2 regions of the Proteus sp. G2626 genome follow, and region 1 is predicted to be linked to the other one. Evidence: predicted binding sites of a transcription regulator. Region 1 holds the regulator's gene; the other holds the start of a gene.

Region 1 (3,406 bases):
CCAAGCTTAATAGCCGAAAGTAATGCCGTAAGTTCGCCAGTTGCATGGGGAAAATCTTGTTGTTTCTCGACGATAAATTCGCCTAATGTTTTCATGACGCAGGTCCTGAATGTGAGTGGGTAAAGTAAAAAAAGGAGGAAAATCTCCTTGGTGGTGGCAAGTTTAGCCAAAGAATCGAATGATTCAAAGGTTAATCCGTTCCTTATCTGCTTTTTGATCGTTAGAATAGTGACCAACTTCATGCTATTGGACAGAAATTCATGCACATTCATATTCTTGGTATTTGTGGCACCTTTATGGGAAGTCTTGCCATCTTAGCTCGAGCAAAGGGACATAAAGTCACAGGCTCTGATGCTAATGTCTATCCACCGATGAGTACCTTATTAGAAAATCAGGGAATTGAACTGATTGAGGGATATGACCCTAAACAATTAGAACCTGCTCCTGACATGGTCATTATTGGTAATGCCATGACACGAGGAAACCCTTGTGTTGAAGCTGTACTTGAAAAAGGTCTACCTTATACTTCAGGTCCTCAATGGTTACACGATTATATTTTACCTGAGCGTTGGGTATTAGCGGTCGCAGGAACCCATGGCAAAACAACAACGGCGGGTATGTTAGCTTGGGTTTTAGAAGATTGTGGCTATAAACCCGGTTTTTTAATTGGTGGTGTACCTGGTAATTTCCAAGTTTCAGCACAATTAGGTGAAAGCCCTTTCTTTGTGATTGAAGCTGATGAGTATGATAGCGCTTTCTTTGATAAGCGTTCTAAATTTGTACATTATTCTCCTCGAACACTGATTTTAAATAACCTTGAATTTGATCATGCCGATATTTTTGATGATTTAGCGGCAATTCAAAAACAATTCCATCATTTAGTTCGTATCGTTCCGGGTAGTGGAAAAATCATCATGCCTGATAACGACATGAATTTAAAACAGACCATTGGAATGGGATGTTGGAGTGAACAAGAATTCACGGGTGAAACAGGCGATTGGCAGGCCAAAAAACTCACTAATGATAGTCGCCATTTTGAGGTATTTCATAAAGGTGAAAGCGTTGGAGAAGTGTGTTGGGGGCTTTCTGGTGAACACAACATGCAAAATGGCTTAATGGCAATAGTTGCTGCGCATCATGTTGGTGTTTTACCCTCAGATGCGTGTGAAGCATTAGATAAGTTTGTTAATGCGCGTCGTCGTTTAGAATTACGTGGTGAAGTTAACCAAGTGAGTGTTTATGACGACTTTGCACATCATCCTACGGCGATTTTGGCAACGCTTGAAGCATTGCGCAGTAAAGTTGGTGGAACTGCACGTATTATTGCGGTGTTAGAGCCCCGTTCAAATACGATGAAAATGGGTATTAGTAAGGATGATATCGCTCCCGCATTAGGTCGAGCTGATGAGGTGTTTTTATTCCAGCCACCGAATATTCAATGGTTAGTAAGTGATATCGCGGAGCATTGTGTGCAACCAGCGCGCTGGAGTACCGATCTTGATACATTAGTGGATATGATTGCGAAAGAAGCGCAAGCGGGTGATCATATTTTAATTATGAGTAATGGCGGTTTTGGTGGGATACATGAAAAACTGCTTAAAAAATTAGCGCAGCCTAAAGGCTCAGAGAATCAGTATTAATAATAAATAAAAATAAGCCACTGACTGTTTAGTGGCTTATTTTTGGACGCTATGGAAAAGCGATTATAATTCCTGATCAAACAGGTTTAGGATTGCATCTCGCAACTCTTCTGTTGAAAACCCGGGTGCAGGTGTTGAAAATATGGTGTCATCACCCGCAATACTGCCGAGGATCCCTTCTGCTTTGCCTAATGAATCTAATAAACGTGCAATAAGTTGAGCCGCACCTGGACTCGTTCTTATCACTACAACCGAATGGTTATGGTCAATATCAAGTACTAGATTTTTTAATGGGCTACTTGCTGTCGGTACGCCAAGTTCAGTGGGTAGGCAATATACCATTTCCATTTTGGCGTTACGGGTTCTTACTGCACCAAATTTTGTTAGCATACGAGAGATTTTGGACTGATTAATATTATCAAATCCAGCTTCTTGTAATGCAGTCACAATCTCGCCTTGTGAACTGAATTTTTCTTCTTTCAGCAGGGCTTTAAACGCTTTAACCAAGTCTTCTTGCTTAGAAGGAACGCGCATAGTTCACCTTTAGTGAGTTATCAATAACCCGCGTATTATGCGGAGAAGTGAATTTTTATGCAACAAAAGACGATGAAAGGTAAGAGATAATTTACGGAAAATTGTAAAGTAGAATGTACTACAAAAAAGTTTCATTTACCGACTTTGAATGTGGTAACTTAAGGGAAGTAAAATATTTGTTAACTAAATGATAAGCTTAAATGATTGTCATAAGGAGATAGACCCACTTAACATTTTGCCCAATTTATTGGAATTATTTATCAAAAGAGTGCCCACTATCTCATTAACAGATAAGCAATTTGTTTAGAATAACCAAAGTATTATTTTCCACTGTAAATGCCTTATTATGCAATATTGCTGTTAAATAATTGTTTTTTAAAAGGTGTATTGCGTAATAGTGAATCTCTCTAAGGCGTTCCACTATCTTGTAACTAAGGAGTATCAGAATGAAAGTAGCAGTTCTCGGTGCAGCGGGTGGTATTGGTCAGGCACTGGCACTTCTTCTTAAAAACCAGCTTCCAGCTGGTAGTGAACTCTCTTTATATGATATCGCTCCCGTCACACCGGGCGTCGCAGCTGACTTAAGCCATATCCCAACTCAAGTGACGGTAAAAGGTTTTGCTGGTGAAGATCCTTCTCCTGCATTAAAAGGCGCTGATGTTGTTCTGATTTCTGCGGGTGTTGCTCGTAAACCAGGCATGGATCGTTCTGATCTTTTCAATGTGAATGCCGGTATTGTCCGTAATTTAATTGAAAAAGTAGCACAAAATTGCCCTAAGGCACTGATTGGTATCATTACTAACCCAGTGAATACAACAGTTGCTATCGCTGCTGAAGTACTGAAAAAAGCGGGTGTTTACGATAAAAAACGTCTTTTTGGTATTACGACCCTAGATATCATTCGTGCTAATACTTTTGTTGCTGAATTAAAAGGCCAAGATCCTCAGAAAACCAATGTTCCTGTCATTGGTGGGCACTCTGGTGTCACTATTCTTCCTCTGCTTTCTCAAGTTGATGGGGTCTCATTTACGGATGATGAAGTGTCAGCGCTGACAAAACGTATCCAAAATGCAGGTACTGAAGTTGTAGAAGCGAAAGCAGGTGGTGGATCAGCAACATTATCAATGGGACAAGCCGCAGCGCGTTTTGGTCTTTCATTAATTCGCGCTTTAAATGGCGAGAAAAATGTTATTGAATGCACCTATACAGAAGGCGACGGAGAATATGCCCGT
Region 2 (3,406 bases), on a different contig from region 1:
AAACAAAAGCTTTCTCTTTACGCTTGCGAGTATATGGTGAAAATGGCTATTCAAACACGTATTCAGCGTCGAAGTGGGTTAGTCGATAAATTACGTTATTAATATTTACCTAATAAGATAAAAACAATAAAAGACAGGCATTGAGAGGGATACCTGTCTTTGGGGTTGTGTTAAATATTACTCTTTATGTAAATCTAAAATCAAGATCTTAGAGCGACGCTGATAATTGTAGAGCGCTTGTTTTTCAATGGGTAACTTATCAATTTCAGCAGGTTCAAATCCTTTCTCTTGAAACCAGTGAATACTTCTCGTTGTTAAAACAAATAGTTTCTCTAGTCCCAATTGCTTAGCATGAGTAGAAATACGTTGCAGTAATACTTCACCACGGCAAGAACTACGATAATCAGGATGTACGGCAACACAGGCCATTTCACCAATTTTTTCTGATTGATAAGGATAAAGCGCGGCACAGGCAATAGTCATATTATCGCGTTCAATAATAGTAAATTGGTCTATCTCTATTTCTAATTGTTCTCTTGAACGTCTGACTAAAATACCTTGTTGTTCTAATGGGCGAATAAGTTCGAGTATGCCACCAATATCATTGATATTGGCTCTGCGAACTTTTTCTGCGCTTTCCATCACAATTTGAGTCCCAATACCATCTCGAGAAAATAGCTCTTGAATAAGCGCACCATCAGATTGATAACTTAATAGATGACTGCGTTCTACCCCCCGACGACAGGCTTTAACAGCGCCTCGCAAGAATCTAACTGTACCTGAGTGGTAATCACCTTCTGTTTGTAGTTCTTGAATTTTGTCTTCTGCTTGATTAGGTAGTAATTCAGACACAATGTGACCATCTTCATCAACCACTCCCTGGAAAGAGCAAAAACCAATCATTTTTTGCGCTTTAAGTTTTATAGCAAGTTGTGTTGCCACTTCTTCTGATGTGAGATTAAAACTTTCACCTGTAACAGACACGGCTACAGGGCCAATTAATACAATGGCATTACTGTCTAATTGACGATGAATTGCTTCTTCATCAATACGGCGAATTTTTCCGCTGTGACAATAATCAACACCATCATCAACTCCTAAAGGTTGCGCGATGACAAAGTTGCCACTAACCACATTAATATGCGCGCCTTGTAATGGTGTATTACTTAAACTCATTGATAAACGTGCGGTAATATCGAGCTGTAATGTACCCGCAGCTTGTTTAACAATTTCTAAGGTTTTACTATCTGTAATACGGGTATATTTATGATAAATCGGAGAGACTTTTTGCACTTCAAGTGCCATATCAATTTGTGGTCTTGCGCCATAAACAACCACTAAACGGATACCTAAACTGTGTAGTAATCCAATATCGTTAATGATGGATGGGAAATTTTCATGTGCAATAGCTTCGCCACCCAACATAATGACAAATGTTTTGCCTCTATGTGCATTAATATACGGAACCGAGTGGCGGAATCCATCGACCAATTCGGTGCTACGCTCTTTCATAAAGCCCTCTCAAATGAATTTTTATTCGCATTTTATGTATTTTTATTCTTTTTGGTGAGAAATGGCAAGTAAAATCCTATCTTATTGTTTTGCATAAGGGCAGAATATTCGTGTAAAAGTGAGTAATTGTGCTGTTTTTAAGTGACAGTGAAGTGTGGATTGGGTAAAGTTTTTCGTTCTTAACTTTTTTTATCTCTTTTTAGAGTTTATTGACGTTAATCGTTTTTTTGGAATATTTTCATGAGTCATTCTGAGCACAATCAAACTCGTCGTCGTCTTATTAAAGGAATTGGCGCGTTATTATTGTTAAGTGTTAGCCCTGTTGGCTTGGCTGCGACAGCATCTATTGTGGCCGTCAGGGTCTGGCCTGCCTCGACTTATACTCGCGTGACTATAGAATCAAGTACACCACTTAAATATCGTCAGTTTGCATTATCAAACCCTGAACGTATTGTGGTGGATTTAGAAGGTATTCAACTTAATAGCGTACTAAAAGGGGTTGCTAATCAGGTGCAGACTAGCGATCCTTATTTGAAATTGATCCGTGTTGGTCAAAATACGCCCAAAACAGTGCGACTGGTATTTGAGGTAAAAACAGCAGTGCAGCCACAAATGTTTACTCTAAAGCCTGTTGCGGAATTTAAAAACCGTTTAGTGTTAGATTTCTACCCAAGTCACGGCTCAGACACTGAAGATGACCCACTCTTAGCACTGTTACGTGAATATAATGATGGCGATTTACAACAAGCGGTACCCGCACAAACAGATACACGTAAACCGGGTCGGGCGGGACGAGATAGGCCAATTATCATTATGATCGATCCTGGGCATGGCGGGGAAGATCCCGGTGCCGTTGGGAAATATAAAACGCGTGAAAAAGATGTGGTATTACAAATAGCACGTCGCTTAAGAACATTAATCGATAAAGACGCCAAAATGAAGGCGTATATGACACGTAATGAAGATGTGTTTATTCCATTAACAGTGCGTGTTGCTAAAGCACGAAAAATGCAAGCAGACCTGTTTGTCTCTATTCATGCAGATGCATTTACTAATCGTTCTGCCAGAGGCTCATCTGTTTTTGCGTTGTCAAAAACAGGTGCGACCAGTAATACGGCACGTTATCTTGCGCAAACTCAAAATGAGTCTGATTTAATTGGTGGTGTGAGCAAAAGTGGTGACCGTTATGTTGATCATGCCATGCTTGATCTTGTGCAAACAGCGACTATCAATGACAGTTTGAAATTTGGTAGTGAGGTGCTTAAATTGTTAGGAGGGATTAATAAACTGCATAAAAATAAAGTCGATCAGGCAGGATTCGCTGTATTAAAAGCGCCTGAAATCCCTTCTATTTTAGTAGAAACTGCCTTTATCAGTAATATCGAAGAAGAGAAAAAACTGAAAACGGCTAAATTCCAGCAACAAATTGCAGAATCTATTTTTAAAGGTATCAAAGCTTATTTTGCTAATGGTGGTGAGTTAACCTTAGCTGATCGTAGCTAGTGTTTTCCTCTTATCTTTTATATTCCAGTAGAAAGTAAACATTGCTTTCTATTGGGGTTTCTTATTACTTTTCAATAAAATAACCTTATTTAACATCATGACTTTATTACAAAAAAGATAACTAATAGAATAAATATATGGACAGAGTAGGGAATAAAATTGAATTAATTTAGGAAGAGGGTAAAAAATGAGAGAGATATCTTGAAAGAAAATTGGTTGCGGGAGCTGGATTTGAACCAACGACCTTCGGGTTATGAGCCCGACGAGCTACCATGCTGCTCCATCCCGCGACTGAATTGTTATTTATAGAATTGGTTGCGGGAGCTGGATTTGAACCAACGACCTTCGGGTTATGAGCCCGACGAGCTACCATGCTGCTCCATCCCGCGAC

What was found. The regulator ArgR, encoded in region 1, controls arginine synthesis, uptake and breakdown. The targets are predictions, from matches to a motif close to ANTGAATAAAAATACANT.
Region 2: a site for ArgR is predicted at 1,525-1,542, ahead of argA (amino-acid N-acetyltransferase). Genes of this name have one in related genera too.

The regions. Positions count from the first base shown of each region.
Region 1 covers NZ_JAABNH010000002.1:113,622-117,027, forward strand. Annotated here, with positions in the region: gene fbp (class 1 fructose-bisphosphatase) at 1-95, opposite strand, end outside; gene mpl (UDP-N-acetylmuramate:L-alanyl-gamma-D-glutamyl-meso-diaminopimelate ligase) at 261-1,640, shown strand; gene argR (transcriptional regulator ArgR) at 1,704-2,174, opposite strand; gene mdh (malate dehydrogenase) at 2,621-3,406, shown strand, end outside.
Region 2 covers NZ_JAABNH010000007.1:54,328-57,733, reverse strand. Annotated here, with positions in the region: gene recD (exodeoxyribonuclease V subunit alpha) at 1-102, shown strand, start outside; gene argA (amino-acid N-acetyltransferase) at 178-1,512, opposite strand; gene amiC (N-acetylmuramoyl-L-alanine amidase AmiC) at 1,753-3,015, shown strand; tRNA gene GWJ05_RS02790 (tRNA-Met) at 3,229-3,305, opposite strand; tRNA gene GWJ05_RS02785 (tRNA-Met) at 3,328-3,404, opposite strand.